DNA from 4 places in the Shinella agrisoli genome. Region 4 is predicted to be linked to each of the others. Evidence: riboswitches for the same ligand, from Rfam matches in the RefSeq annotation. Region 4 holds a riboswitch; each other region holds the start of a gene.
What was found. Region 4 has a riboswitch for cobalamin ahead of ACIIOY_RS01150 (TonB-dependent receptor plug domain-containing protein). Riboswitches for the same ligand answer to the same signal wherever they lie in the genome.

Region 1: linked by a shared signal. The riboswitch ahead of ACIIOY_RS21150 (CbtB domain-containing protein) and the one ahead of ACIIOY_RS01150 (TonB-dependent receptor plug domain-containing protein) in region 4 are both predicted to bind cobalamin.
Region 2: linked by a shared signal. The riboswitch ahead of ACIIOY_RS05100 (aromatic ring-hydroxylating oxygenase subunit alpha) and the one ahead of ACIIOY_RS01150 (TonB-dependent receptor plug domain-containing protein) in region 4 are both predicted to bind cobalamin.
Region 3: linked by a shared signal. The riboswitch ahead of fdhA (formaldehyde dehydrogenase, glutathione-independent) and the one ahead of ACIIOY_RS01150 (TonB-dependent receptor plug domain-containing protein) in region 4 are both predicted to bind cobalamin.

What each region holds. Positions count from the first base shown of each region.
Region 1 is NZ_JBJIEP010000022.1:61,183-68,574, reverse strand. It holds gene cobN (cobaltochelatase subunit CobN) at 1-1,960, opposite strand, end outside; gene cobW (cobalamin biosynthesis protein CobW) at 2,213-3,262, opposite strand; gene cobU (bifunctional adenosylcobinamide kinase/adenosylcobinamide-phosphate guanylyltransferase) at 3,266-3,790, opposite strand; gene ACIIOY_RS21155 (CbtA family protein) at 3,792-4,580, opposite strand; gene ACIIOY_RS21150 (CbtB domain-containing protein) at 4,593-4,769, opposite strand; cobalamin riboswitch at 4,817-5,182, opposite strand; gene ACIIOY_RS21145 (peptidoglycan-binding domain-containing protein) at 5,262-6,965, opposite strand; gene ACIIOY_RS21140 (cobyric acid synthase) at 7,113-7,392, opposite strand, start outside.
Region 2 is NZ_JBJIEP010000004.1:213,513-220,904, reverse strand. It holds gene ACIIOY_RS05120 (DUF1217 domain-containing protein) at 1-1,141, shown strand, start outside; gene ACIIOY_RS05115 (FAD-binding oxidoreductase) at 1,144-2,574, opposite strand; gene ACIIOY_RS05110 (L-threonylcarbamoyladenylate synthase) at 2,586-3,560, opposite strand; gene ACIIOY_RS05105 (DUF6656 family protein) at 3,715-4,320, opposite strand; cobalamin riboswitch at 4,618-4,869, shown strand; gene ACIIOY_RS05100 (aromatic ring-hydroxylating oxygenase subunit alpha) at 4,977-6,221, shown strand; gene ACIIOY_RS05095 (FAD-binding oxidoreductase) at 6,223-7,320, shown strand.
Region 3 is NZ_JBJIEP010000017.1:89,855-97,246, reverse strand. It holds gene ACIIOY_RS18330 (histidine phosphatase family protein) at 1-354, shown strand, start outside; gene ACIIOY_RS18325 (DUF6925 family protein) at 361-1,449, opposite strand; gene fdhA (formaldehyde dehydrogenase, glutathione-independent) at 1,577-2,767, opposite strand; cobalamin riboswitch at 2,951-3,152, opposite strand; gene nrdF (class 1b ribonucleoside-diphosphate reductase subunit beta) at 3,224-4,198, opposite strand; gene nrdE (class 1b ribonucleoside-diphosphate reductase subunit alpha) at 4,377-6,524, opposite strand; gene nrdI (class Ib ribonucleoside-diphosphate reductase assembly flavoprotein NrdI) at 6,521-6,919, opposite strand; gene nrdH (glutaredoxin-like protein NrdH) at 6,929-7,150, opposite strand.
Region 4 is NZ_JBJIEP010000001.1:246,002-253,393, forward strand. It holds gene ACIIOY_RS01125 (FAD/NAD(P)-binding protein) at 1-377, shown strand, start outside; gene ACIIOY_RS01130 (DUF1801 domain-containing protein) at 417-884, opposite strand; gene ACIIOY_RS01135 (DoxX family protein) at 929-1,294, opposite strand; gene ACIIOY_RS01140 (SRPBCC family protein) at 1,309-1,755, opposite strand; gene ACIIOY_RS01145 (ArsR/SmtB family transcription factor) at 1,752-2,075, opposite strand; cobalamin riboswitch at 2,217-2,420, shown strand; gene ACIIOY_RS01150 (TonB-dependent receptor plug domain-containing protein) at 2,580-4,487, shown strand; gene ACIIOY_RS01155 (ABC transporter substrate-binding protein) at 4,487-5,332, shown strand; gene ACIIOY_RS01160 (FecCD family ABC transporter permease) at 5,329-6,330, shown strand; gene ACIIOY_RS01165 (ABC transporter ATP-binding protein) at 6,327-7,121, shown strand; gene ACIIOY_RS01170 (DUF6925 family protein) at 7,114-7,392, shown strand, end outside.

The DNA of each region.
Region 1 (7,392 bases), on a different contig from region 4:
CGAGGATCTGCTTCGACAGCAGCCTTATGCGCCGCGGATCGCCGCCGGACGCGTCGTAATATTCGTCGACCAGCGCTTCGAGGTCCTTGAGCGGCCCATAGGTTTCCGCCCGCGTGAGCGGCGGCGTCAGGTGGTCGACGATGACGGCGGCGGAGCGGCGCTTGGCCTGCGTGCCCTCGCCCGGATCGTTGACGATGAACGGATAGAGATGCGGCAGCGGGCCGAGCACGGCTTCCGGATAGCAGGCTTCCGAGAGCGCCAGGGCCTTGCCCGGCAGCCATTCGAGATTGCCGTGCTTGCCCATGTGCACGATGGCATGGGCGCCGTAATCGAGGCGCAGATAGGCGTAGAAGGCGAGGTAGCCGTGCGGCGGCACGAGGTCCGGCGAATGGTAGGTGTCCTTCGGATCGATGTTGTAGCCGCGCGCCGGCTGGATGCCGACCAGCGTCCCGCCGAAACGGGCGAGCGGCAGGGCGAAGACGTCGCCCGTGACGAACGGGTCGTCCTCCGGCGCACCCCAGCGGGCCGTCATCTCTTCCTGAACCCTTATGGGAAGGGAGGAGAAGAACGATTTGTAATCGCTCATTGAAAGCGTCTCGCGGATTTCGCGGCCATCGCGCGCGGCATTGGTCGGTCCGGCCATCAGGTGGGCGATCAGCGCATCGCCGTCGGCCGGCAGATCGGCGACCGGGTAGCCTTCCGCCGCCATGGCGCGCAGCACTTCCATGGTCCCGGCGGGCGTGTCGAGGCCGACGCCGTTGCCGAGGCGGCCGTCGCGGTTCGGATAGTTCGCCAAGACGATGGCGATGCGGCGTCCGGCCGGTTCCGCGCGCCGCAGCCGCGCCCAGCCGGCGGCGAGTTTCGCCACGAAACGGATGCGGTCCCCGGCCGGATCGAGCCCGACGATGTTCGTCTCGACGCGCTCGTCGTAGCGCGCGGCCGCCTTGAAGGAGACGGCACGGGAGAGCACGCGGCCGTCGACCTCCGGCAGGGAGACGTTCATGCCGAGATCGCGCGCCGTCAGCCCCTGCCCCGAGGCCTCCCAGGCCTCGCGCGAGGAGCCGGAGAAGACGACCTGCAGGACGGGCGCGCCCGTCTCGTCGAGCACGGTCGGCTTGCGGTTCGCGCCGGGGGCGGAGACGGCGAAACTCGTGGCGTTCAGCACGACCTCCGGCCGGGCCGCCGCGAAGGCGGCGCGAACCGTTTCGATGGACACCGGCTCCTTGAGGCTGGAGACGAACAGCGGCAGCGCGCGCACCCCCTCGGCGGCAAGCGCCTCGATCAGCATCTCGACGGGCCGCGTCTCGCCGCTCTGGACATAGGCGCGGTAGAAGCAGATGGCGGCGGTCGGGGGCGTGGTGCGCGCGATACCCGCTACCGCCAGCTTTTCCCACGTGGCGACGTCGACCACACCCCGTCCCGGCCACCAGATGCCGGCCTTTTCCAGCGGCATCGCCGGCTCCGGCTTCTCGCCGCCGAAGACCAGGGCGTCCGCATAGGCGAGGAACCGCTCCGCGTTCTCCGCACCGCCCTCGTTGAGGTAGGCCCAGAGACGTTGCCGGTCGTCCTCCCCTATGCGGTTGAAGGGGATGAGGCCCTCGTCCGGCCGGTCGTCGCCGGGGAGCGCCACGAGCCTGATGCCGTTCTCGACCGCCGTCGCCAGCAGGGCCTCCAGCACGTAGCGGAAATAGCTGGCGCCGCCGAGGGCGCGGATGACGATCAGCTTCGCATGGCGCGCCGTGCGCTCGATGTAGGTATCGACCGACATCGGATGGGACAGCGCCGCGAGGCTGGCGAGGCGCAGGCGCGTGCCGGTCTTGCGTGCGCGGTGGGCGGCGGCGATGGCGGCAAGTTCCGTATCGGCGGCGGAGAGGAAGAGGACGTCGCCCGGCGTCTGGCCGAGGTCGATCGCTTCCCTGCCGTCGGCGATGGTGCCCTTCTGGGCTAAGAGGAGGTGCATGCGGCGCCTCCCGTCTGTAAGCGTGCGGTGCCGGTGGATCCTCGGGTCGGGCCCGAGGATGACGGCGGGGAGGATAGGCTAAGGGACCTATCGACCGGTGCGGCATGCGGAACCGTCGCCGTTGCCAGCCGTCCCTTCCTTCTTTCGTCATCCTCGGGCCCGACCCGAGGATCCACCGGCACGGCAGGCCGGAAATGGCCGTGCCGCGCCCGAAAAGCCGGAGAGAGGGACCGCCGCACGCTCATGCCGCCGTCACACCGCGGCGGCGATGGCGTCGCGCACGGCCTTCTCGTCCATGTCGTGCAGGCCGATGACGACGAGACGGGTGCCGCGGGCCTCGCCCGGCGCCCAGGCGCGCTCGAAATAGTGGTCGATGCGGCTGCCGACGGCCTGGATGAGCAGGCGCAGCGGCTTGCCGGGCACATCGGCGAACCCCTTGAGGCGCAGCACGTCGTGCGCGGCGATCACGCCCTTGAGGCGCTCGATGAAGGCGGCCAGATCGGCGATGGCGGGAAGATCGACGACGAAGCTGTCGAACTCGTCGTGGTCGTGCTCCTCGCCGTTCTCGTGCTCCAGCTCGTGGTGCGACTTGCGGTTGGCGATGTCGTCCTCCGTGCCGACGCCGAGGCCGAGCAGGACGGCGGCGGCGACCTCGCCGTTCCGCGCCTCGATCATCGAGGGCTTGCGGGCGATGCGGGAGGCGACCTCCTCGCGCACGGTCCTCAGGCCCTCCGCGTCGATCAGGTCGGTCTTGTTGAGCACGATCAGGTCGGCGGCGGTAAGCTGGTCCTCGAAGAGCTCTTCCAGCGGGCTTTCGTGGTCGAGGTTCTCGTCCGTCACGCGCAGCGCATCCACCTTGTCGTGGTCGTCGGCGAAGCGGCCGGCGGCGACGGCCGCGCTGTCGACGACCGTCACCACGCCGTCGACCGTCACCTGCGTCTTGATCTCCGGCCAGTTGAAGGCGGCGACGAGCGGCTGGGGAAGCGCCAGGCCCGAGGTCTCGATGACGATGTGGTCGGGGCGGTTCTCGCGCTCCAGGAGCTTCGACATGGTGGGGATGAAATCGTCGGCGACAGTGCAGCAGATGCAGCCGTTGGTAAGCTCGATGATGTCATCCTCGGTGCAGGCTTCCGCGCCGCAGCCCTTCAGCACGTCGCCGTCGACGCCGAGGTCGCCGAACTCGTTGATGATGAGCGCGATGCGCTTTCCCCCGGCATTCTGCAGGAGGTTGCGGATCATCGTCGTCTTGCCCGCCCCGAGGAAGCCGGTGATGACGGTGGCGGGGATCTTCTGTTGCAGCATGGCTCAACCCTTCATTTTCAGCGGCAGTCCGGCCGCGACGAAATAGACTTCAGGCACGAGGGCGGCGACCTCCTGGTGCAGCCGCCCGGCATGGTCGCGGAACTCGCGCGCCATGCGGTTTTCCGGCACGATGCCGAGGCCGACCTCGTTCGACACGAAGACCAGCCGGCCGGGCGCCGTCCTGATGGCGGCGAGGAGGCCCCCGAATTCGGCGGCGACATCCCGCTCCTCCAGCATCAGGTTGGTGATCCAGAGCGTCAGGCAGTCGACGAGCACCGCCCGGTCCGCGCGCGCCACGTCGCTTATGCGCGCGGCGAGCGCAAGCGGCTCCTCATGCGTTTTCCACCCGTTCCCGCGGTCTTGCCGGTGCCGTGCGATGCGCTGGCGCATCTCGTCATCGAAGGCGCGGCCGGTGGCGATATAATGACGCGAAAGGCCGGTCTCGGCGACCAGCCTTTCGGCGAAAGCGGATTTTCCGGAACGCGCACCGCCCAGAACCAGGACGGCTCCGGGCGATGTCGTCGTCATGTCAGGCCGCCTTGGCGATCTTCTCGTTGGCAAAACCCAGCGAGAGGCCGAGCACGATCCAGAAGAACAGCGTCGTGGCGAGCGCGGCGACGGCGAACTCCGCGCCGAGGACGGCCGGCACGTTGCTGGAGATGTCGCCCGGCTGCGGCGCGCCATAGACCTGCGGCGCGGCGATGAGCACGATGCCGATGATCTTGGCGACGATACCCTGCTTCAGGAACAGGAGGTAGAGGCCGGCGGCCGAGAGGATGACGGTCGCGACCCACCAGACCTGGCGATCGCCGAGGTCCGCGGCCGGGAAGCCCGGAAGCTCCGGCGGCAGGCCGATGGCCGGCAGCATGTGCACGGCGAGCCAGCCGGCCGCTCCCCAGAGCGCGCCGTTCGCGACGGTGATCGGATAGCCGGAGACGAGGCTGAAGCCCGCGAGCAGGAGGCCGAAGCCGGCACCGGTCACGAGGTTTGCGAGCAGCGTGCCGGAGAAGCGGCTCATGCCGAACATGATGCCGCCCTCCTCGTGCTCCTCGCCGTCATGGGCGTGGGCGAGGGAAACGGGCGAGAGATGGGCGGCAACGTCCAGAAGCGCCGCGCCGAGCGAGGAATGGTCCTGCGTCTGGGCCGCGCCCTCGGTGGCGGGCGTGCCGCCTTCGCCTGCCGGCGCGGCCTCCTCGCCGCCCTCGAATTCCTCGGCATGAAGGATGAGCGGCACGACCCGCGCCTCCTGGGCGGCCGTCATGAGCACGCCGGAGAACAGCCCGGCCACCAGTGCGGCCAGGAGATAACGAACGATCATCTCAAGAACTCCTCAGTGGCAGGGAAAGCCGTAGGAGTGACGCGTGTCGTGCGCCGTGTCGTGCAGCACGGCCGAATTCGCAAGGCCCGCGCCGAAGACCAGAAAGGCGCCGATGACGAGCGCGACGATGCCGGCGATGAGGCGGTCGTTCGCGGAAAGGGAAATGGAAGACGTGGTGGAAACAGCCATGACAACCTCCGTGCAGGCGTTGGGGAAGCCCCTCCCCGGGTCGGGCGACATGCCCTCATTGGCTGGCAGGTTTCCTGGCTCGCGGCGTCCGGCGCAAAGCGCCTGCGGGTCCGCCCTCGCCTTCCCGGACCCGGCATCACAAAAGGCGGACGATTCGTAGAGATAGAGGCGTCCAACCCCGGTTTATCGTGATGCTGCCCAGTGGCTTTTCCGGCTGGTTTTCGAGGCGCGGTCCCCGGAGCGCCATTGCCCCGCTTGCGCGCCGCGTCCTCCCAGCGGACGGGCGTCCCTCGCCACTCTACAGTCGCGGGGTCGGCCGTGATTGCAGCGCCCTGGTTGGGTCCGCCGCGTCACATTCCCATTTACTCCCCGATCCGTTTCCGGACCCGGGAACCATCCAATAGTCCGGATGATTATGCTTCCGCCCCCGGGAAGTCAATCGACCGGCAGCGGCACGGCCTGTGCTGAAACCGCCGTCCGGCCGGCGCAGTCTCAGTAGCCGGGAATGATCACCATGCCCCCGCCGCCGTTGTAATAGCCGTCGTCGCGGTAGTACGGACCGTCGTAGTACCCGTCGACCGGGCCTTCCAGCACGTCGTAGTCCCGCTGGTAGCGGCGCTGGCGGTTCTGCCGGGCCTCGGCATATTGCGCGGCCTCGCGCAGCGCACGGAACTGCCGGCGCGAGAGGTAGCCGTCGGCGCGGTAGCCGGACGCACCCTGCCAGGCGGCGATCGCCGAGCGGGTGCGCGGGCCGAAGACGCCGTCGGCGCCGTAGGTGTTGAAGCCGAGCATGCTCAGCCAGCGCTGCGCCTGGACGCGGCTCGACCGGCCGAGATAGGCTTCCCGCGGATCGACCGCCGGCTCCTCCGCCGCCCGGCGTTCGGTCTCGACGGTCGCCGTCGCGGTCTCCTGCCGCGCGGTGCCTGCCAGCGCGGCAAGGCGCTCGCGGGCGTCCGCGACGAAGCGGCCCTTCGGATATTGCGCGATGTAGGCGCGGAACGCATTCTCCGTGCCTTCGAGCACGGCCTTCTGGAACGCCTCCTCCTCGCGCTTGGCCGCATCCGCCTTCCCGGCGGCAAGGTCGTCCTTCTCGCCCTCCTGCGCGTCGCGTCCGGCGGTGGCGGCTGCGCCGGTTTGGGCCCGTTTCTCGGCAGCGGCGGCTTCCGCGGCCCGTTTTTCCGCTTCCTTCGCAAGGCGCGCCGCTTCCGCAGCCTTGGCCTCGGCATCCGCTGCCGCCTTGGCGGCCTCGGCCTTCAGCCGCTCCACCTCGGCGGCCTTCTCTTCCGCAAGCTTGCGCGCAGCGGCGGCCTCCCGCTCGATCCGCGCCTTCTCGGCGGCGGCGGCCTTCTCGGCTTCGGCGCGCCTGGCTTCCGCTTCACGACGCGCGACGGCTTCCTGCTCGGCACGTGCCTTTTCCGCGGCAGCGGCTTCCTCGGCCTTCTTGCGGTCGGCTTCGGCCTTCACGCGCGCGGCCTCCTCCGCCCGCGCCCTTTCCGCCGCGGCCTGCGCCTCCGCCTTCAGGCGCTCGGCTTCGGCCGCCTGCTCCTCGGCAAGCCTGCGGGCGGTCGCTTCCTTCTCCTCGGCTTCCGCCTTCAGGCGGGCAGCCTCTTCGGCACGGGCCTTTTCCGCCGCGGCGGCTTCGGCCCGCGCCTTCTCGTCGGCCTCCGCCTTCAGGCGCGCAGCTTCCGCCTCGGCCTTCGCCTTTTCCGCTTCGGCGGCCTTGCGGGCGTCCTCTTCGGCTTTCCGGGCCTGCGCAGCCTTGCGAGCCTCTTCCTCGGCCCTGGCTTTTTCAGCCGCGGCGGCCTTTTCAGCCTCTTCCGCCTTCCGCGCCTCGGCGGCCTTCTTCGCCTCTTCCTCGGCCTTCGCCTTTTCGGCGGCCGCGGCTTCCTCCACCTTGGCGGCGTCGCCGGAGGCGGCCGTTGCCTGCGTCGTCTTGGCGGCCGCCTGCAATTCGGCGATGCGCAGGCGCGCCATGGAGGCGAAGGTGCCGTTCGGATATTGCTTCAGGTAGCCTTCGTACTGCGCGACGTCGCTGCCCGAGGAAACCTTCTGCCAGAGGGAGAATTCCTCTTCCCAGCGTTTTCCCGCGCTGGTGGCCTCCTTGGCCGTCTGGGCGAAGGCCGCGGCCGGAAGGCCGGCGAGCGACAGCCCGACCAGGCCGGCCAGAACGGATCGTGCGAGAGGTCCAGAACCCATGTATTTACCCTTTCGGATCGCGCGAAGGCGTCAACGCCCGGAAGCCGGACGGATTTCCGTCACTCCTCGCACCGAATTCTGGCGCAACTTTGGTGCGGCAGGCCGGTGGCGAAGGAACCCGATGGCTCTACGTTTCAGCGGGTCGGTTTAATCAGCGCCCCCTAAAAGGCCTTCGAGCCAGCGGCGGTCGAGAACCGCCTCCAGCTCCGCCGCGACACCGTCAAGCGCCTCGTCGACGCTCGCGCGATAATCGAACCCGCCGCCATCGATGCCGAAGTCGGCCAAAAGCCTCGCCCGGTAGGCGCCGCTCGCAAGAAAGCCGTGCAGGTAGGTGCCCATCACCCGGCCATCGGCCGAAAGGGCGCCGTCCGGACGCCCGTCGATGCTGACCGGGGGACGAAGGGCATCCGGCCCCGCGGTGCGGCCG
Region 2 (7,392 bases), on a different contig from region 4:
GGCCGAACAGACGGCGGCGACGGCCAGCAGCTACATGACCCGCTACAACGACAAGGACGACGAAGCCGACGCGCTGGCCATCTCGCGCTTCAAGGGGCAGATCGGCGCGGTGAAGACCGTGCAGGACTTTCTGGGCGAGGCGACCATCTACGACTTCGCGTTGAAGGCCTTCGGCCTCGACCCGGCCAAGGTCTCAACCCTGACGATCAAGAACGTGCTGAAGAGCGACCTCAACGATCCGAAGAGCTATGTGTACCAGCTTAAGGACGAACGCTTCGTCGAGCTGGCCAAGGCGTTCAATTTCGGGCCGGACGGCAACATCACGGCGCCGAAGCTGGCACAATCGGAGGCCGAGATCCTCGTCATGTCACGCGCCTACGTGACGGCGAAGTCCCGTTTCGGAACGGAGGACGACCGCACGCTGGCGGAGGAGGAGGCGAAATATTACTCCGTCCAGATGCAGAAGGTCGAAACGGTCGAGGAATTCCTGAGCGATCCCCGCCTCGTCGCCTTCGTGCTCACCGCGAACGGCATCGAGCCGGAAAGCGTCGATGCGGAGTTCATGGCGAAGATCTTCACCTCCGACCTCGACGATCCGCAGAGCTTCGTGAACCAGCAGGCCGACCGCGCCTATCGCAAGATCGTCGCCGCTTTCAACTTCAACGCCGAAGGCCTGGTCGAGCGGCCGGACGACGCGCAGATCCAGTCCCGGCGCGGCATCTACGAGACCCTCGACAGCCATGTGCGCCAGAAGCTGGAAGAGGAGGCGGGCACCGACAATGCCGGCGTGCGCCTCGCGCTCTATTTCGAGCGCAAGGCGGAGACGATCTCGAGCCCCTACGACATCCTGGCCGACGATGCGCTCTTCGAGGTCTTCAAGGTGCTCTACCAGCTGCCGGACGAGATCGGCAGCGCCGACATCGACGCCCAGGCCGACATGATCGAACGCTATCTGGAACTGGAGGACCTGCAGGATCCGGAAAAGGTCTCCAAGATGATCGTGAAGTTCTCCGTCCTCTACGACCTCGACAACCAGGCGACGGCCGATCCGGCCCTGTCGGTGCTCAGCGGTTCCGGCTCGTCCGGCATCAGCGCCGACGTCATGATGTCGCTGGCGCAGTTGCGCACGGGCGGGCGATAGCCTCAGGCGCTGACCACCTTGCCGGGGTTCATGATGCCGGCCGGGTCGAAGGCCCGTTTGACCCGCCGCATCAGGTCCATCTCGATCGGCTCGCGCACGGCGGCAAGCTCATCGCGCTTCAGCTGGCCGATGCCGTGCTCGGCGGAAATCGAGCCGCCGTATTTCAGCACGATGCCGTGCACGAGGCGGTTGATCTCCCGCCAGCGGCCAAGGAAGGCCTTCGTGTCCGCGCCCACGGGCTGCGAGATGTTGTAGTGGATGTTGCCGTCGCCCATGTGGCCGAAGGAGCAGATGCGCGCACCGGGGATCGCGGCCGTCACCGCCGCGTCCGCCTCCGCCATGAAATCCGCGATCGCCGAGACCGGCACGGAGACGTCGTGCTTGATCGAGCCGCCCTCCGGCTTCTGCGCCGGCGACATGCTTTCGCGCATGTGCCAGAGCGCCCTGCGCTGCTCTTCGCTGGCCGCGATCACCGCGTTTTCGACGAGCCCCGCCTCGATGCCCTCGGCAAGCAGCGCCTCCATCATGCGCCTTGCCGTCTCGGCCGCGTCCGAGGTCGAGATGTCGGCCAGCACGTACCAGTCGTGCCGGGAGGGCAGGGGATCGCGCACGCCCGGAATGTGGCGCTGGGTGAACTCGACGCCGAGGCGCGGCATCAGCTCGAAGCCGGTCAGCGCGGTGCCGCAGCGGGCCGAGGCGCGTTCGAAGAGGGCGAGGGCGTCCGTCACGGATGCGAGGCCGGCAAAGGCGACCTCGTGGCCGAGGGGGCGGGGGAAGAGCTTCAGCACCGCGCCGGTGATGACGCCGAGCGTGCCCTCCGCGCCGATGAAGAGGTCGCGCAGGTCGTAACCCGTATTGTCCTTCTTGAGCCGGCGCAGGCCGTTCCAGACCTCGCCGGTCGGCAGGACGACCTCGAGGCCGAGGCAGAGCTGGCGCATGTTGCCGTAGGCGAGCACGGCGGTGCCGCCGGCATTGGTGGAAAGGTTGCCGCCGATCTGGCAGGAGCCTTCTGAGCCGAGCGACAGGGGGAAGAGCCGGCCGGCATCCTCGGCCGCCTTCTGGACCTGCGCCAGCACGCAGCCGCCGTCGGCGACGAGGACGTTGCCGACCGGATCGACGTCGCGGATGCGGTTGAGGCGGGAGAGCGACAGCACGACATCCGCCGCCCCCTCGCGCGGCGCGGCCCCGCCGACATGGCCGGTATTGCCGCCCTGCGGCACGATGGCCGTGCGCGTCTCGGTAGCGAGGGCCAGGATTTTGGACACGTCCTCCACCGATTCCGGCCGCAGCACCAGCGGCGAGGTGCCGTGATAGAGCCCGCGGCTCTCGACGAGGTAGGGGGCGATGTCGCTTTGCTCGATGAGGGCATGGGCGGGGCCGGTGATCGCCGCGAAACGGGCGATGAGATCGGGGGGAAGCGTCGCCTGGACCATCTGCATTTCTCCTAGCTGCGGGGGGCGGCGGCGCGCTGCAGCCGGTCGTTGATCGCCTCGCCGAGGCCGGTCGAGGGGATGGGCGAGAAGGCGATGGACCGGGCGCCCGCCGCATCCGCCCGTTTCATGTAGCCGAAGAGATTTGCGGCCGCCTCGGCAAGATCGCCGGAGGGGCTGAGGTCCAGCACGAGCGCCGCCTCCGCCTCGCCGGGCAGCGCCTTGCCGCCGAAGCGGATCAGCACCTCGCCCGGCCGCACGCTCCTGGCGTCGAGCCGGACCGGCGCATCGGGCGCATAGTGCGAGGCGAGCATGCCGGGCGCCTCGATCGCCGCGCCCGCCTTGCCGCTGCGCGTGACCGGGCGGCCGGTGACGCGCTCGACCTCGGCGGCGTCGAGCCCGCCGGGCCTGAGCAGCCGGATCATCCCGTCCTCGACCTTGAGGATGGTCGATTCGAGCCCCACGGTCGCCGGGCCTGCGTCGAGCACCAGTTCCAGCCTGTCGCCGAAATCCTCGGCGACGTGCCGGGCGGTGGTCGGGCTGATGCGGCCGGACGTGTTGGCGCTCGGGGCCGCGAGCGGGCGGCCGAAGGCGCAAAGCAGGCGGCTGGCGAAGCCGGTCGGCACGCGGATGCCGACCGTGTCGAGCCCGGCGCGCGCCAGCGGATGGATGGGGCTTTCCGGGCGGACCGGCAGCACGAGCGTCAGCGGGCCGGGCCAGAAGGCCTCGGCGATCCGTCGCGACAAGGGATCGAAGACCGCGTGCCGTTCCGCCATGGCAAGGTCGGCCATGTGGCAGATCAGCGGATTGAAGCGCGGACGGCCCTTCATTTCGTAGATGCGGGTGATCGCCAGCGGATTGGTGGCATCGGCGGCAAGGCCGTAGACCGTCTCGGTCGGGATGGCGACCGGCACGCCGCGGCCGAGGGCCTCGCAGGCGCGCGCCAGCGCCGCCTGCCCATCCGTCCGTGTGTCCACGATCTGCGCCATGCCGCTTCTTCCGTTGTCCGGCGCCTCCTTTACAGGGCTTTGACGGCAGATGCCAAGAGCGCGCGCCGCTTTGCCTGGATGCGAGCGAGCGGATCAGACCCGCCGAAAGAGCGGCCTGTTGCGGGAGGATGAAAATCCCGCGCCCATGGGCGCGTCAGAGCGCGCGGATGGCCTGGCGCAGGGCCTCGTTGCGCGTGCCGAGCATCAGCACGTTCTTCATGGCGAGCTTCGGGTCGTCCGTGCGGAAGATCACGCCGTTGCCGCGCACCTTGCGGTCGATCTGCAGCCGCCCCTCTTCCTGCGTCGGCGCGATGGCGACGGCGAAATACATGCGCCCGGGCCTCTGCGAGATGCCGGCGAAGAACTGCTCCTCGTCGCCGATCTCGGCGAGGAAGTTGGCCATGTAGAAGGCCCATTGCACGTTCTCGAATTCGGCAAAGCGGGAATTGGCCACCGTGATGTGGCAGTAGCCGAGATGCGGCGTGCGCGCGAGCGTGCGATGGAAGATCAGCTTCGGAAACCGGATGGAATGGTGGAAGCCGTTGATGCGCTCATGGGTGACGCTGCCCGCCCGCTCGAGCTTGCGGCCCGTGCGCTCGGCGACCTCCTGGTCGCTGAGGTAGCGCTTTTCGCTCGGGCTCCAGGTGAGGCTGCGGTCGATCCGCCCGGTGCGCAGGAACTCGGTGTGGACGGCGGATTTGGGCGGGTTCGCGCGCTTGTAGGCGACGGCGTCGTAGTATCGGAATTTCGTCTGCTGCACGCCTTGGCACTCCATCCTCGCGCCCGGATCGAAAAAAGCTTATGGAAACGTCGTTAAGCATTCCTTTCCGTTGCGCTCCCTATTCCCGAGGGCGTGTTTTGTGGTCGCAATATGACAAGAGGGCAATCGTTGGGATCCGCCTGCCGAAAAGGTAGGCGGCCCGCTATAAAGTCGAGCACATCGCATTGAGATGTATGATGAAATTGCTGAGGCCCGGCATAGGCCCCTTCCTGATCGACTGTCGTCAAATCATGAAGTCATGTCGTTTTCCGACATGCCGGCCGCACATTCTTGCGCTTAGATGGACACACTCGAGGTGCCGCCCCAGAGGAGGGGCGGAGAATTGGGAAGCCGGTTGAAATCCGGCGCTGCCCCCGCAACGGTGTTGGAGCAAGGTGCAGCAGGAAGCCACTGGACGGGAGGTCTGGGAAGGCGCTGCATCCGGTCCCGCAAGGCACGGCCCCGAAAAGTCGTCCGGCTTTTTGGACAAGGTCATGACCCGCAAGGACGCTCCTCAGCCCGGAAACCAGCCTGGAGGAACGATCGTGACTGGCTGCGGCGGGCGGCCGGGAAACGTGCAGTCCGTGCGGCTCGCCCGCCCGGAGGCCGTCTCCTTCCGTGCGCCTCATCCCCAACTTGGATACCGAGGATCCGGCATGGACATTCGCAGCGACGTGCTCCGCAAGCTCAAGAACCGGCGCGACGGCTACAGCCTCGAGCAGGCCTTCTACATCGACCCCGACTATTACAGGCTCGACCTCGAGACGATCTGGTACCGCGACTGGCTGTTCATCGGCCATGACTGCGAGATCCCGAAGGCCGGCAACTATTTCACCGTGCAGGTCGGCGATTATCCCGTCGTCGTCACCCGCGACCGCGCGGGCACCATCCGCGCCCTGCACAATTCCTGCCGCCACCGCGGCTCGCGCGTCTGCACGCAGCACAAGGGCACCTCGGCCAAGCTCGTCTGTCCCTACCACCAGTGGACCTACGAGCTCGACGGATCCCTGCTTTTCGCCCGCCACATGGCGGAAGACTTCGACAAGAGCCAGCATGGCCTGAAGAAGATCCATTGCGAGACCGTCGGCGGCTACATCTTCATCTGCCTTGCAGACGAGGCGCCGGACTTCTCCGCCTTCCGCGCCACCGTCGAGCCCTATCTCGCCCGCCACCGCCTCGGCGAGACGAAGGTCGCCTTCGAAAGCACGATCGTCGAGAAGGGCAACTGGAAGCTCGTCTGGGAAAACAACCGCGAATGCTACCACTGCGCGGCAAACCACCCGGAGCTCTGCCGCACCTATCCCGAAGCGCCCACCGCGACCGGCGTGCAGGGCGCAAAGAACGACCCGGTGATCGCCGCGCACTGGGAAAAATGCGAGGCCGCGGGCCTGCCGAGCGAGTTCAGGATCTCGCCGATCGGCCAGTTCCGCGCGGCGCGCATGCCGCTCATCCAGGACGCGGAGAGCTATACGATGTCGGGCGCGCGCGCCGTCGCCCGCCCGCTTTCCAGCGACATCCTGGAAAGCCATATCGGCACCCTGCTGCTCTTCCATTATCCGACGACGTGGAATCACGTGCTCGCCGACCACGCCATCACCTTCCGCGTGCTGCCGCTCGGCCCGGAGCTCACGCAGGTCACCACCAAGTGGCTCGTCAACAAGGATGCGGTGGAGGGCGTCGACTACCGCCTCGACGAGCTCACCCACGTCTGGACCGAGACCAACGACCAGGACCGCCGGATCGTCGAGGAAAACGCCTTCGGCATCCGCTCGCCCGCCTACCAGCCCGGTCCGTATTCGGTCGAGGACGAGGGCGGCGTCATGCAGTTCGTCGAATGGTACGCCAACTTCATGGTCGAGCGGCTCGACGGCGCCAAGCAGCCGCTCTCGCGAGTCGCCTGACATGACGGCCGCCAGCCACTTCCGCCACTTCGACGAGCTCCAGCCGTGGAACGACCGCCAGCATCTCCTGGAATGCGTCGCCGCCACGGTGGAAACGGCGGACGTGATGACGTTCGCCTTCCGCTCGGACGGCGACAACTGGTTCCGGTACCTGCCGGGCCAGTACGTCACGCTGGAACTGCCGGTTCGCGAGGACGAGCCGGTATTCCGCACCTACACGCTGTCCTCGACGCCGTCCCGGCCCTTCTCCGTCGCCGTGACGGTGAAGGCGCAGAAGAATTCGATCGGCACGCGCTGGATGTTCGACAACCTGCGCCCCGGCATGAAGCTCAAGGCGTTCGGCCCGCTCGGCGACTTCTCCTTCGTGCGCTATCCGGGGGAGAAGTACCTGTTCATCTCGGCCGGCTCCGGCATCACGCCGATGGTGTCGATGACGCGCTGGATGGCCGATTGCGCCCCGCAGTCGGATGTCGCCTTCGTCTCCTGCGCCCGCAAGCCGGAGGACCTCCTGTTCAAGGCGGAGCTCGAATGTCTCGCCGCGCAGATGCCGAACCTTTCGCTCGGTTTCGTCGTGGAAAGCCACAATCCGCGCGACGGCTGGCATGGCCTTCGCGGCCGCATCGACGCCGCCCGGCTCACGCTGCTCGCGCCGGATTTCCGCGACCGCACCGTCTTCTGCTGCGGCCCGGAGCCCTTCATGCGCGGCGTGAAGGACATGCTGAAGGTCTGCGGCTTCGCCATGGACCGCTACCACGAGGAAAGCTTCCAGCCGGCGGCGGCGCCCGCGCCGGAGGAGATCGCCGTCCGTGCCGGCCCCGGCGAGGCGGATGCCGACGCCGTCGCCACCGTCACCTTCACCATGGCCGGCAAGGATGCGAAATGCCCGCCCGGACAGACGATCCTGCAGACGGCGCGCGCCGCGGGCGTGCGCATCGGGGCCGCCTGCGAAGGCGGCCTGTGCGGCACCTGCCGGGTGATGAAGGTCTCGGGCGAGGTCGAGATGCACCACAACGGCGGCATCCTCGACGACGAGATCGAGGAAGGCTACATCCTCGCCTGCTGCTCGCGGCCGATCGGGGACGTATCGATCGAGGCGTAAGGCAGGCGGTTCGATCGCCTCGCTTTAACCTCGCAACAAAAAGCCCCCGCACCGGCCGGTGACGGGGGCTTC
Region 3 (7,392 bases), on a different contig from region 4:
TACGGGCAATGGAACGAGCGGGCGATCGCCGATGTCGCCGCCGGATCTCCCCAGGCGTTCGAGCGCTGGATGTCCGATCCGGCCGCGGCGCCGCATGGGGGCGAATCCTTCGACGCGGCATGCGAGCGGGCGGCTTCCTGGCTCACGACGCTCCATGCGAAAGGCGGGAGCACGCTGGCCGTCACGCACGGCATCATCCTGAAGCTTCTTCTCGCACACGTCCTCGGGGCGCCGCTCGCCTCGCTCTGGCGTATCGATGTCGAGCCGCTCGGAATGCTGCTGCTGACCAGCGACGGCAGGCGCTGGGCCCTGCGCGGCTTCGGATCGGACCTGCCGGCCGTTTCCGGTCTCTAGCGGCGATCAGCCGGCCGCGGCAAGCGGCGGGGAAGAATGCACGTCATTCGCCCCGGGGCCGGTGCGAGCGGGCGCCTCCTCATCCGTCGCGGCCATATCCGCCGCCCCGTCGAGGACATTGCGCCATCTCGACACCAGCTCGAGATAGGAACCGCCCCCGAACCGCTCGGCGAGCCTGTATTGCTGGCGCAGCGTGATGCGCACCGTGGCGCGGCTGAAGCGGTCGGACTGAAGCGGGAACTGCCCGGGCTCCGCCCTCCTGGCAAGCCCGTCCAGCACCGCCTTGCGCAGGATCGGCAGGTCCGGGCGGGCAAACCGCTCGAACAGCGCCTGGAACCGGGCGTGATCGTCTATGTCGAACGCCCTGTCCCGGCCCAGGCCGTCCGTGACGGGATTGGCGGGATGAAGATAGCCGAGCGGCAGGTGATATTTCGGGATCGGCGTATCGGCCGAATGCGTGCGGCGCGACTTGAGCAGATGGGGCAGCAGGTGCGTATGCGGTCCAGGCGGCGAAGCTCCGCCGGTATCCGGCCCGCCGATCTTCTGGAAGACCTCGATGCGGCCGATCCGCGTCAGCGCGACCCGGTGGGGATGCGCCTTCAGCACGGCGGCGCTCGAAGGATTGCCGGGCTCGAACAGGCTGCGCCCGGCATTGGCGCGCAGCAGCGAAAGCAGGTCCGGATCCGCGGTGCGGATGCAGAAGTCGCATTGCGGGAGGCCGAGGCCGAGATCGAAGAGGATCGCCGCCCTGTCCGCGGAACGCACCGCCTCCTCGTCCCGCCCGAGCTCGGTCAGGACCTTCCGGCCGTTCATCGCCGAATCCTTCTGCGGCAGGCAGAGCGCCACGCCATGGCTCCATCGGTGCGGGTCCGCGCCGAGCGTCTCGTAGGCGACCGGGACGATCTGCCCGACGGCTTCGGCGTTCAGCCGGATGGCGCCCCGGGAGGTCGCCCGCACGAACATCGTCGGTGCGTCGGCTTCCAGATATTCGCCCCTGTCCTGGTGGAACTCGGCAACGGCGCCGAAGCAGCCCATGCTCCAGCCCGCCCTCTCGTCTACGAGGTGGTCGATCAAGACGTCCCGGAAATCAGTCATGTTCGTTCGTCCTTCATGCATGAACCGCTGCACGGCAGGCCCCTCGCCTCCCCGGACGCCGGCGCGCATTCCATCGGGTGCGGATGCGCCGGCCGTTCGAAAATCCGGCCGGCGCGTCCCGTCGTCGTCAGGCGGCCTTCAAGAGGTCCCCGTGCGGGTCGAGCACGAACTTGGTCGCCGCGCCCTGGTCGAAGCTCTCGTAGCCCTGAACGGCATCGTCGAGCGGGATGATCTTCGCATTGACGATGTCGGCGATCGGCAGGCGGTCGTGCAGGATGGCCTGCATGAGCTGCCGGTTGTACTTCAAAACCGGCGTCTGGCCGGTGTGGAAGGACTGCGCCTTCGCCCAACCGAGGCCGAAGCGCAGCGACAGGCTGCCGTGCTTGGCCGCGTCGTCGACGGCGCCCGGATCCTCGGTGACGTAGAGGCCGGGAATGCCGATCGCGCCGGCGGGGCGGGTGATCTCCATCATCTGGTTGAGCACGATGGCCGGCTGCTCCCCGCCGGCATGGCCGCGGGCCTCGAAACCGACGGCGTCGATGGCGCTGTCCACCTCGTTCGTGCCGACGACCTCGGCGATCATGTCGCCGAGCCGGTCGCTCCTGGACAGGTCGATGGGCTCGAAGCCGACCCTGGCGGCATGGGCAAGGCGGTCCTTGTTGAAATCGCCGATCATCACGACCGCCGCGCCGAGAATGCGCGCCGAGGCGGCCGCCGCAAGGCCGACCGGGCCGGCACCGGCCACATAGACCGTCGAGCCGACGCCGACGCCCGCGCGAACCGCGCCGTGGAAGCCCGTCGGCAGGATGTCGGACAGCATGGTGAGGTCGCGGATCCTGGCCATCGCCTTGTCGCGGTCGGGGAATTTCAGGAGGTTGAAATCGGCGTAGGGCACCGTGACGTAGCGCGCCTGCCCGCCGATCCAGCCGCCCATGTCGACATAGCCGTAGGCACCGCCGGCGCGCGAGGGATTCACGGTGAGGCAGACGCCGGTATCCTGCGACTTGCAGCAGCGGCAGCGCCCGCAGGCGACGTTGAACGGCACCGAGACGATGTCGCCGATCTCCAACATCTCCACATCGATGCCCTTCTCGATGATCTCGCCGGTGATCTCGTGCCCGAGAACGAGGCCCGGCATCGCGGTCGTGCGGCCGCGCACCATGTGCTGGTCGGAGCCGCAGATGTTCGTGGAAATCACCTTGAGGATCACCCCGTGCTCGATGCGGCGGCCATCGGGTGCCTCCAGCTTCGGGTCGTCGATGTCGCGGACCTCCACCTTGCCGGGCCGCATATAGACGACGCCTCTGTTCCTGCTCATATCCGTCTCCTCCTTGGTTGAAGCCTTCCGGCCCGCTCCTCCGCAGGCCGGATCATGTCAAAGCGCACGCGAAACCGCGGTGCGGCCGCACGGAACGTCTCTCGACGAAGGATGGAAACCGAGGAATGAACGGAGCAGCCCCGCGGGAACGCCGTCCGCCTCTCGATCGCCCACCGCAATCGGCCGAGTCTGTGTCTCAAGGCTGGTTTCCGGGCTTCGGAACCGTCCTTCCGGACGCTCTCGACACCTTCCCGGCCAATCGGCCAGTGGCATTCGTCGAGATCTTCGTTCCGCTACCGTTGCGGGGGCAGCACCGGCCTTCCACCGGTTTCCCAATTATCCAGCCCGACGATGTCGGGATGGCACCTTGAACACGTCCAGCAAATCATCCGGCGGACGAAATGACCTTCGGGAATGCGACATCGGCGGTGTCTGCAACGACACGGTGGCGTTGCCTCAGAAGTCCCAGTCCTCGTCCTGCGTCGCCACGGCCTTGCCGATGACGTAGGAGGAGCCGGAGCCGGAGAAGAAGTCGTGGTTCTCGTCGGCGTTCGGCGAGAGGGCGGAGAGGATGGCGGGGTTCACCTTGCAGGCCTCCGGCGGGAAGAGCGCTTCGTAGCCGAGGTTCATCAGCGCCTTGTTGGCATTGTAGTGCAGGAATTTCTTGACGTCCTCGGTGAGGCCGACGCCGTCATAGAGCTCTTCGGTGTACTTGGCCTCGTTGTCATAAAGCTCCAGCAGAAGATCGAACGCGAAATCCTTGATATCCTGCTGCTTTTCTGCGCTCAGACGTTCAATGCCGCGCTGGAACTTGTAGCCGATGTAGTAGCCGTGCACCGCCTCGTCGCGGATGATGAGGCGGATGAGGTCGGCGGTGTTGGTGAGCTTGGCGCGGCTCGACCAGTACATGGGCAGGTAGAAACCGGAATAGAACAGGAAGCTCTCGAGGAAGACGGAGGCGACCTTCTTCTTCAAGGCATCGCCCGAGGCATATTGCGCCATGATCAGCGCGGATTTCCTTTGCAGGAACTCGTTCTCCTCCGACCAGCGGTAGGCGTCGTCCACGTCCGGCGTCAGGCAGAGCGTCGAGAAGATGGACGAATAGGAGCGCGCGTGGACCGCCTCCATGAAGGAGATATTGGAGAGCACCGCCTCCTCGTGCGGCGTGGCGGAATCCGCCATCAGCGTCACCGCGCCGACGCCGTTCTGGATCGTGTCCAGCAGCGTGAGGCCGGTGAAGACGCGGATGGTGAGCTTCTGCTCCTCCGGCTTCAATGTCGCCCAGGACGGGATGTCGTTGGAAAGCGGCACCTTTTCCGGCAGCCAGAAATTGCCGGTGAGGCGGTTCCAGACCTCGAGATCCTTGTCGTCCTCGATGCGGTTCCAGTTGATGGCGCGGATGCGGCTTGCGGGCTTGGCGTGCATGTTCATTCGGGTGTCCTTGATTGCTAACCTGGCTGGCTGGCCCCTCATCCGGCTGCCGCCACCTTCTCCCCGCAAGCGGGGAGAAGGCATATGCCGTACCGTCCCGCTCCTCCGGACGGTTCGCATGGCACGTCCCCTCTCCCCGCCTGGGGGGAGAGGGCTAGGGTGAGGCGCAGGCCACGATTCAAAGCGCGCACGACACGCAGCCCTGCACTTCCGTGCCGGACAGCGCCATCTGGCGAAGGCGGATGTAGTAGATGGTCTTGATGCCCTTCTTCCAGGCGTGGATCTGCGCCCGGTTGATGTCGCGCGTCGTCGCCGTGTCGCGGAAGAACAGCGTCAGCGAGAGCCCCTGGTCGACATGCTGCGTCGCCGCCGCATAGGTGTCGATGATCTTCTCCGGGCCGATCTCGTAGGCGTCCTGATAATATTCCAGGTTGTCGTTGGTAAGATAGGCGGCCGGATAGTAGACGCGGCCGATCTTGCCCTCCTTGCGGATCTCGATCTTCGAGACGATCGGATGGATCGAGGAGGTCGAGTGGTTGATGTAGGAGATCGAGCCGGTCGGCGGCACGGCCTGGAGGTTCTGGTTGTAGAGGCCGCCTTCCATGACCGCCGCCTTCAGGTCCAGCCAGTCCTGCCGCGTCGGGATATGGATCCCGGCCTCCTCGAAGATCGCCCTCACCCTCTGCGTCGCCGGCAGCCATTCGGCTTCGGTGTATTTGTCGAAATATTCCCCGGAAGCGTATTTCGAGTTCTCGAAGCCCTTGAAACTCCGGCCCTTCTCGACCGCCAGCCGGTTGGAGGCGCGGACGGCGTGATAGGTCACCGTATAGAAGTAGATATTGGTGAAGTCGATGCCTTCCTCAGAGCCGTAGAAGATGCGCTCGCGGGCGAGATAGCCGTGCAGGTTCATCTGGCCGAGGCCGATCGCGTGGCTGTCGTCGTTGCCTTTCTCGACCGAGGGGACCGAGGAGATGCGGCTCATCTCGGAAACGGCGGTCAGCGCGCGGATCGACGTCTCGATCGTGTGGCCGAAATCGGGGCTGTCCATCGCGGCGGCGATGTTGAGCGAACCGAGGTTGCAGGAGATGTCCTTGCCCATCTTCGCATAGGAGAGGTCGTCGTTGAATTCGCTCGCCTCGCTCACCTGGAGGATCTCCGAGCAGAGATTGCTCATGGTGATGCGGCCGGCGATCGGGTTCTCGCGGTTCACCGTGTCCTCGAACATGATGTAGGGATAGCCCGACTCGAACTGGATCTCGGCGATGACCTGGAAGAACTCGCGCGCCCTGATCTTCTTCTTGCGGATGCGGGCGTCCTCGACCATCTCGCGGTACTTCTCCGTCACCGAGATCTCGGTGAAGGGCACGCCGTAGACGCGTTCCACGTCGTGCGGGGAGAAGAGGTACATGTCCTCGTTGTTCTTCGCCAGCTCGAAGGTGATGTCCGGGATGACGACGCCGAGCGAGAGCGTCTTGATGCGGATCTTCTCGTCGGCGTTCTCCCGCTTGGTGTCGAGGAAGCGCATGATGTCCGGGTGGTGGGCGTGGAGATAGACGGCCCCCGCCCCCTGCCGCGCGCCGAGCTGGTTGGCGTAGGAGAACGAGTCCTCCAGCAGCTTCATCACCGGGATAACGCCGGAAGACTGGTTCTCGATCTGCTTGATCGGCGCGCCCATCTCGCGAAGGTTGGTGAGGCAGAGCGCGACGCCCCCGCCGCGCTTGGAAAGCTGGAGGGCCGAGTTGATCGCGCGGCCGATGCTCTCCATGTTGTCCTCGACGCGCAGCAGGAAGCAGGAGACGAGCTCGCCGCGCTGCTTCTTGCCGGCGTTGAGGAAGGTGGGGGTCGCCGGCTGGAACCGGCCGGAGATGATCTCGTCGACGAGGTCGCGGGCGAACGCCTCGTTGCCGCGCGCCAGCGTCAGCGCCACCATGCAGACGCGGTCTTCGTAACGCTCCAGGTAGCGCTTCCCGTCGAAGGTCTTCAGCGTGTAGGAGGTGTAATACTTGAAGGCGCCGAGGAAGGTCGGGAAGCGGAACTTCTTCGCATAGGCGTGATCGAAGAGATCGCGCACGAAATTGAAGGAATACTGGTCCAGCACCTCTTGCTCGTAATAGCCCTCGGTCACCAGGTAATCGAGCTTTTCCCTGAGGTTATGGAAGAAGACGGTGTTCTGGTTGACGTGCTGGAGGAAATACTGCTTGGCCGCCTGCCGGTCCTTGTCGAGCTGGATCTTTCCGTTCTCGTCGTAAAGGTTCAGCATGGCGTTGAGCGCGTGGTAGTCCAGCGCCGTGATTTCCGGCGCCTTCGCCGGCTTGTCTATCGTCATCGTGTCCAAAACCGTTCCAGTCCCTGTCTGACGTTGTCGACGTCCTCATCCGTCCCGAGCAGCTCGAAACGGTAGAGGTAGGGCACCGCGCACTTCGCCGAGATGATGTTTCCCGCGACGGCGTATCCGGTGCCGAAATTGGTGTTGCCGGCCGCGATCACGCCGCGGATGAGGCTGCGATTGTTCGGATTGTTGAGGAAGCGGATGACCGGCTTCGGCACCGCCCCCTTCTCGCCGCCCCCGCCATAGGTCGGCGAAACCAGCACGAAGGGCTGCCGGACCTCGGGCGGCTCCCCGCTCGCATCGACCGGCAGGCGCAGGGCTTCCATCCCGAGCCTCTCAACGAAGCGGCGGGTGTTCTCCGACCGGCTGGAGAAATAGACGAGCCCGGCCATCGTGCCGGCTCAGGCGAGCGCGCTGATCATGTCCGGACGGAACCCAGCCCAGTGCCGCTCGCCGGCGACGACGACCGGCACCTGCCGGTAGCCGAGGCCCTGGACGAGCGCGAAGGCATTCGCATCCTCGGAGATGTCGACGACCCGGTAGTCGATGCCCTGGCGGTCGAGCGCGCGAGTGGTCGCGGTGCACTGGACGCAGGCGGGCTTGCTGTAGACGGTGATGGACATGGCTTTCCTCGTATTTTCAATCAGGCATGAGGGATCGTTCGGACATCCGCCGACGGCCGTTCGATGGGCTGGAGATGGACATGAGCGACCGTCCACGGACGGCCGGACGCGGGGCGCCGCTTACTCGCGCGGGTAGGCTGGTAACAGGATCGACATGACTTCACCCCGAAGCGATTATGCGGGACATTCGGGGAAACGGCGGGGCGGCGTCATTCCGCAACCCGTCGCTCGCCTGCCGGACA
Region 4 (7,392 bases):
GCATCGCGACGAACGGCGTGCTGCTTTCCTCCGGCACGGGCCTGCAGGTTCTGCAGGCGGACCGCACGATCGACTGTCGCATTCGTCCGACCGACCTCGATTCGCCCCTGTACCGCTCCCTGCTCCTTGCGGACCTGGTCCGGCGCGACGAGCTGGATCTCGGCATATTCGTCGACCGCAGCGGGCGGGCGATCGTGGACGAGGAGCGGTTCGAGGCGCTTTTCGCGATGGGGCCGCTCGGCCTCGGCAGCCTGCCGGACATCGACCTCGTGCCGCAGATCGTGGTGCAGGCCTACGCGGCAGCCAAGGCGCTCGACGGCTGGCTGCACGGCCGCGAGCCGGCACATCGCCCGGCCGTCCAACCTGTGCGCAGCTAGCCCTTCGACCTGCTCGAGCTGCGCCGCGAGGCGGCCTGCCTACATTCGTTCGCCCGGCAATCCGCTTGCCTGCTTCACCCATTGCGCGAACTGCGCCTCATCGAGCTGGCCCTCGTGGACGTCGAGGTAGCGCACCTCGGGATGCTTGGATTTGCCGGGGGGCGGAGGCGTGAGCGACGTGCCGCGGAAAAAGGTGACCTTCACGTATTTCGTGAAACAGTGGAAGCTCAGGAACCAGACGTCGTCCTCCACCCCGTAGAACGGCGAGTTCCATTTGACCGCCTTCCTCACGCCGGGAACCTCGCGCTCGATCAGCGCGTCCAGGCGGCGTCCGAGGTCGCTCTTCCAGCCGGGCATGGCGGCGATATAGGCCTTAACGGGACCGTCGCCGTATCCCTTTGGTATCTGGGGATTGCCGCCGGACAGAAGGACGATCTCGCCGGGCTTCGGCGTCGCCTGGCGCGGCCCCGCGGCTTTGCCGCCCTTCGACGGTTTCTTGCCCACCATCGCATCCACCTCCATCAAGCTGTCAGTTCCGGTCGATCAAACACTCACAAGGGTTTCAGCACAAGCCTGCCGTAGGCGATGAAGGCGCATATGGCCACAACCACGAGCCAATAGACCATCGGGCCGTAGCTCCTGTCGCCGGAAGCGATATGCACGCCGCAAAAGAGCAGCATTTCCGCAGCCACGACGATCGCCGCGAACGGCACCAGAAAGGCCAGCGGCCTATGGAATCCGGCAAGGACCAGGCCGAGGGCGCAAAGCACCTCGACGGCGCTCATCCCCAGCCAGATTCCGTGCGGAATGGCCTTCAGGGACGGTACGGCCTGCTCGGAATTGAAAAGCTTCCATGCCGCCCCGACGGCGGTATGCAGCGCAAGGAGGACTTGAAGAACCCAAAGGAGAATGTTCATGATCGCTTTCCAGCCTACTTGCTCTCGATGCCGGGCATTCGCGCCAGGATCTGCTCCAGGTTTTCAAGGAACCGTTGCCAGCCTTGCTTCGCGCCGCCGAAAGCCTGCTTCTGCTCCGGCCGGAAACCTTCCTGCTCCACGCGCAGGCGCGTTCCTCCGTCCGTGGGCGCAAGCGTGAAGGTCACGACGCTCCGCAGATCGAACGCCGGATCGTCATGCGCGAAATTCCAGGTGTAGGAGAGCGTCCTATTCGGCTCGACGACGAGGACCTCGCAGTCCAGCACGCCGCCCCAGTCGCCGTGAAGGCGGAAACGGTGGCCCACGACCGGGCTGAAGTCGTTCCTCATCAGCCATTCCTCCATGAGGTGCGGCTGGGTGAGCGCGCGCCAGACCTTTTCCGGCGGATGGGCGATCTCGCGTTCGATGACGACAGAGCGCCTTTGCGCAGGGGCAGCATTCATTGGTCCATCCTTTTCAGCAAGTCCTCCAGGCTGTCGAGCCGGTTCTCCCAGAAGCCGGCCATCTCGTTCGCCCAGCCGACCAGAGGGGCCAGCGCGCCAAGCTGCGCCCGATAATGGGTCTGGCGGCCTTCATGGCGGTCGATGACCAGCCCGGCCTGTTTCAACACGCCGAGGTGCTTCGATACGGCCGGCTGCGAGACCCCGGCCCGATCGGTCAAAGCCCGGACCGTCTGCTCCCCTTCGAGGCAAAGCCGCTCGAAGATGGCCCGCCGCGTCGGGTCGGCGAGCGTTCTGAAGAGGATGTCGTGCGCGTCCGGCATTGAAACCCATAGCTCTGCGGTTATCGATCAAACCCATAACCGAAGAGCTATAGATGAGTCAAGCAGCGCCCGCGCCAACGGCCTGAACGGGCCTGTGGGTAGAGTGCAGCGTCTCTTGACCCGGGTTCGGGAGCGCCGATAGACTTCGATCACGGAACAGGTTCCGTCAGCATGACGGATGAAAAGGGAACACGGTGAGGACTACCCATCAGGGGCCGAAACCGTGACTGCCCCCGCAACTGTAACCGCCGAGCTTGCCCCATGATGCCACTGCGCCGAGGCGCGGGAAGGCGGGGAGAGCGATGACGCGGAAGTCAGGAGACCTGCCTGTGCCGGTCACCCATGCCGGGATACGGGGAGTGTCCGGGCGCGGCCGTCCGTAGCGGTGACATTGTCGAAGATGTCGCCGCATCGGCGGACGGTTGATGGAAGCGCCCGCTCCCCATGAATCCTCCTCAGCCCGCGGTGGAAAGCTGTGCAGGCGCGTCCTGCCATGGGGGAAAGATGAGGAACTATCTGGCAGGGGGCTCCCTGCTCGCCATCGCATTGTGTCAGCCCGTCCTTGCGCAGGACCAGGCGCCCACCGAGCTCGACGAGATCGTGATCACCGACGGCCTGACCCCGGTGGAGCTCAGGAAGTCCGGCCGTGCCGTCACCGTCGTTACCGGCGAGCAGATCGAGAAGAACCAGGTCCGCTACGTGGCGGACGCCCTGCGGATGGTGCCGGGCTTCGCCGTGTCGCGAACGGGCTCCTATGGCGGCCTGACGCAGGTCCGCGTGCGGGGCGCCGAGGGCAACCACGTGCTGGTGATGATCGACGGCGTCGAGGCCAACGACAACGCCCAGGGCGAATTCGATTTCGGCAGCCTGATCGCCGACGACATCGAGCGCATCGAGGTCCTGCGCGGACCGCAGAGCACCTTCTGGGGCGCGAACGCCATGTCGGGCGTCATCAACATCATCACCAAGCGGGGCGAGCGCAATTCCGTGCGCTCCACCGCGCGGACCGAAGTCGGCACCGACGGGACCTGGATGGGTGCATTCTCCACGCGCGGCGGCGGCGAGAATTTCGACTATTCGCTGTCCGGCGCCCTCAGGCGCACGGGCGGCTTCAACATCTCGGACATCGGCGCGGAAGACGACGGCGACCGCAACGGCACGCTGAACGGCAAGTTCACGGTGGACGTCTCGCCCGATACGACCGTCGACGGCACGTTGCGCTACGTCAACCGCCGCAGCGATCTCGATCCGCAGGACTACGACACGGCGATGACCTACGATGCGGAGGACTACACCAGAAGCCGCGAATTCTACGGCTCCCTCGGCCTCACCAACACGGCGCTCGATGGCGCGCTGACGCAGAAGGCGCGTTTCTCGGGCAACGACATCTCCCGCTTCAACCATTCGGCGGCCACCGGCGACAGCTGGAACGACGGCAACCGCTACAACGCCACCTACCAGGCCTCCTACCGCTATGACGAGCTGGAAAACCAGGTTCACCAGCTGACCGCCGGCTACGAATGGCAGCGCGAGACCTTCTCGCCGTCACACCTCACGGAGACCTTCAGCCGCAACACCCATTCGCTGATCGGCGAATATCGCGGCGAGTTCTCCGATCAGTTCTATCTGAACGGCGGCGTGCGGCAGGACTGGAACGACGCCTTCGACGACGCCGTGACCTGGACGATGAGCGCCGCCTGGCAGATCCCGAACGCCGGGACGCGCCTGCACGCCTCCATCGGCACCGCCGTCACCAACCCGACCTTCTACGAGCAGTTCGGCTATTTCCCCAGCACCTTCGTCGGCAACCCGAACCTCAAGCCGGAGGAAAGCCTCGGCTGGGACATCGGCGTGGAAAAGAGCCTGTTCGACGGCGGGCTCGTCGTCGACGTCACCTACTTCAACCAGAACCTGAAGAACGAGATCGCAACCGTCTACGATTCGAACTTCATGGCGACGCCCGTCAACCGCGATGGCGAAAGCCGGCGCAGGGGCGTCGAGGTCTCGGCGACGGTCGATTTCTTCAACGGCTTCACGGCGACGGCCTCCTATACCTATACGCATGCCACGGAGCAGACGGTTGCCGGGGGCGCGCGTCTCCAGGAAGTCCGCCGGCCCCGCCATGCGGGCTCCCTGAGCGCGGCCTATGTCTTCCACGAGGACCGGGCGCGGGTGTTTGCCGAGGCGGTGTTCAATGGCAAGATGCAGGACAGCGTCTTCGCCACCTTCGTTCCGCCGCGGGTGACGCTCGGAGGATATACGGTCGTCAATGTCGGCGGCAGCTTCAAGGTCAACGACACGGTCGAGGTCTTCGGCCGGATCGACAACCTCTTCGACCGCGACTATCAGGAAATCTACGGTTTCAACACGCCGGGCCTGACGGCCTTCGCCGGACTGAAGGCGACCTTCTGATGCATGGGAAGCGTTGGCATGCGATCGTCCTTGCCGGCCTCCTCTGGCCGGGGACGACGTGCGCCGACGCCTTTCCGCAGCGCGTCGTCTCGATGAACGTCTGCACGGACCAGCTGGCCATGCTCGTCGCAAGGCAGGGCCAGCTTCATTCGGTCTCCTACCTCGCACGCGATGCCGGCGCCTCGGCGATGGCTGAGGAGGCCGGCGCCTATGTCGTCAACCACGGGCTGGCGGAGGAAATCTTCCTGATGAAGCCCGATCTGGTGCTTGCCGGCACCTATACGACGCGCACCACCGTGTCGCTGCTGCGCCGGCTCGGCTTCCGGGTGGAGGAGTTCCAGCCGGAAGCGTCTTTCGACGATGTCCGCGCGAACCTCCGGCGCATGGGCGGCCTGATCGGCAACCCGGCGCGGGCCGAGGCGCTGATCGCCGGCATGGATGCCGAGATCGCGGCACTCGAATCCGCCAGGCCGCCACGGCTGCGCACCGCGCTCTATTTCGCCAACAGCTATACGGCCGGCGCCGGCACGCTCGTTTCCGAAGTGGTGAAGCGCACGGGCCTGGAGAACATCGCCGAGACATTGGGCATGGCGGGAACCGCACGCCTGCCGCTCGAACTGCTGGTCCTTTCCGATCCCGAGTTGCTGGCCGGCGGACGCGCACGACAGGACAAGCCGGCGCTCGCCGACCAGAACTTCACCCATCCCGCCTATCGCGCGCTTGCGAGGGAAACGGCCGAGGCGCCGCTTGAAAGCCGGCTGACCGTCTGCGGCGGCCCGTTCACCCTGGAAGCCGCCCGCGCCCTGCAGGACGCCGCGCGCCGGGCCGGGGAAGGCAGGCCATGACGACCCGTTCCCGCTACGCCGCAACCCTCGCCATTCTCGCGGCAGCGGCCCTCGTGCTCTTTGCCTTCTCGCTCACCGTCGGTCCGGCAAACGTCACGCTTGCGGACAGCCTTCGCGCGCTCTTCGGCGGCGGCGAGGAATTGCTGGTTCTGGTGATGCAGGAGATCCGCCTGCCCCGCGCGCTGCTCGGCCTCATCGTCGGGGCGACGCTCGGTCTTTCGGGGGCGGCGCTCCAGGGGTACCTTCGCAACCCGCTCGCCGAACCGGGGCTGATCGGCGTCAGCGCCTCGGCCTCGCTGGGCGCGGTGATCGCCATCTATACGGGGCTTTCGGCGCTTTTCGCGCTTGCCCTGCCGCTCCTGGCGCTGGCCGGCGCGATGCTGGCCGTCTTCGTGCTGCAGGCGATGGCGGGCTCCGACGGCCGGCCCCTCACCGTCATCCTCACCGGCGTCGCGATCTCCAGCCTCGCCGGCGCGATGACGTCGCTGGTGCTGAACCTGTCGCCCAATCCCTTCGCGGCGATGGAGATCATGTTCTGGATGCTCGGCTCGCTCACGGATCGCTCGATGCCGCATGTCTGGCTGGTGCTGCCCTTCACGGCGGCCGGCTGGCTGCTGCTGTTCCGCCTCGGCCGGGCGCTCGACGCGCTGACGCTCGGCCCCGATGCCGCCGCGAGCATGGGCATCGACCTCGGGCGCGTGCAGCGGCTGGCGATCGCCGGCACGGCGCTCTCGGTGGGCGCCGCCACCGCCGTCACGGGCGCCATCGGCTTCGTCGGCCTCGTGGTGCCGCACGTGCTGCGTTCCTTCGTCGGCGCGCAGCCTTCGCGGCTTCTTCCGGCCAGCGCCCTCGGCGGCGCGGCGCTGCTGCTGGCCGCCGATATCCTCGTGCGCGTCATCGCGCCGGACCGCGACATCAAGCTCGGCGTCCTGACGGCGATCGTCGGCGCTCCCTTCTTCTTCTGGCTCGTCTGGACGCACAGGAGGAAGGTGCTGTGAGCGTGCTTGCGATCGAGAACCTGTCGGCCGCGCTTTCCGGCAGGAGGGTGGTGGACGGCGTGTCGCTCACGCTCGCCAAGGGCAGCTTCACCGGCCTCATCGGCCCGAACGGGGCGGGCAAGTCGACCTTCCTGCGCGCCTGCCTCGGCCTCGTTCCGGCAAGCGGCGCGGTCCGTCTCGACGGCCTCGACCTTGCGGCCCTCAGAGCATCCGAACGCGCCCGCCATCTCGCCTACCTGCCGCAGGAGCGCGAGACCGCCTGGGCGATGAGCGTGGAGGCCGTGGTGGCGCTCGGCCGGCTGCCGCATCACGCGCGCTTTGCCGCTGCCTCGGATCGCGACCGGGCGGCGACGGAAGCCGCCCTCGCCCGCATGGACCTTTCCGCCTTCCGCCATCGCGCCGTCACGAGCCTTTCCGGCGGCGAGCGCGCGCGCGTCCTCATCGCCCGTGCGCTCGCGCAGGAAACGCCGGTTCTGCTTGCCGACGAGCCGCTGGCCGGGCTCGACCCGCAGCATCAGATCGCGCTCATGCGGCTTTTCAGGGAGCTGGCGGAGGAAGGCAGGATCGTCATCGCCTCGATGCACGACCTGACGCTCGCCGGACGCTGGTGCGACCGCCTGCTCCTGCTGCGCGAGGGCCGCGCCGTCGCAGAAGGCCCGCCCGAGGCCGTGCTGACCGCCGGGACCCTGGAAGAGGTCTACAAGGTCGAGGCCTTCATAGGCGCCGCCGCCGGCGGCCTCATCGTGCAACCCGTCGACCTGTCGCGGAAGGAGAAAAATGAACATGGCTGACCTGCGGGACGTGCTGCAAGACCACCTTGCCGACGAGAAAGCCGGCTGGAGCATGGGCTCCTTCGGCGCCGTCGCGGAATTCCACCAGGACAAGGGCGAGCCGCTCGACGCCGATGCGCCGGCGCTCTTCGTGCGGGCGACCCGGCGCGGCGCCATCCGCCTCGATGCCGGGATGGTCGGGAGGATCGAGCCCGTCGCCTACGAGACGCTGAGCCCGAAGCCGCACCGCTGGAGCCATGCCCTGGCGCTCTGCCTGCCCGCCGGGGATGCC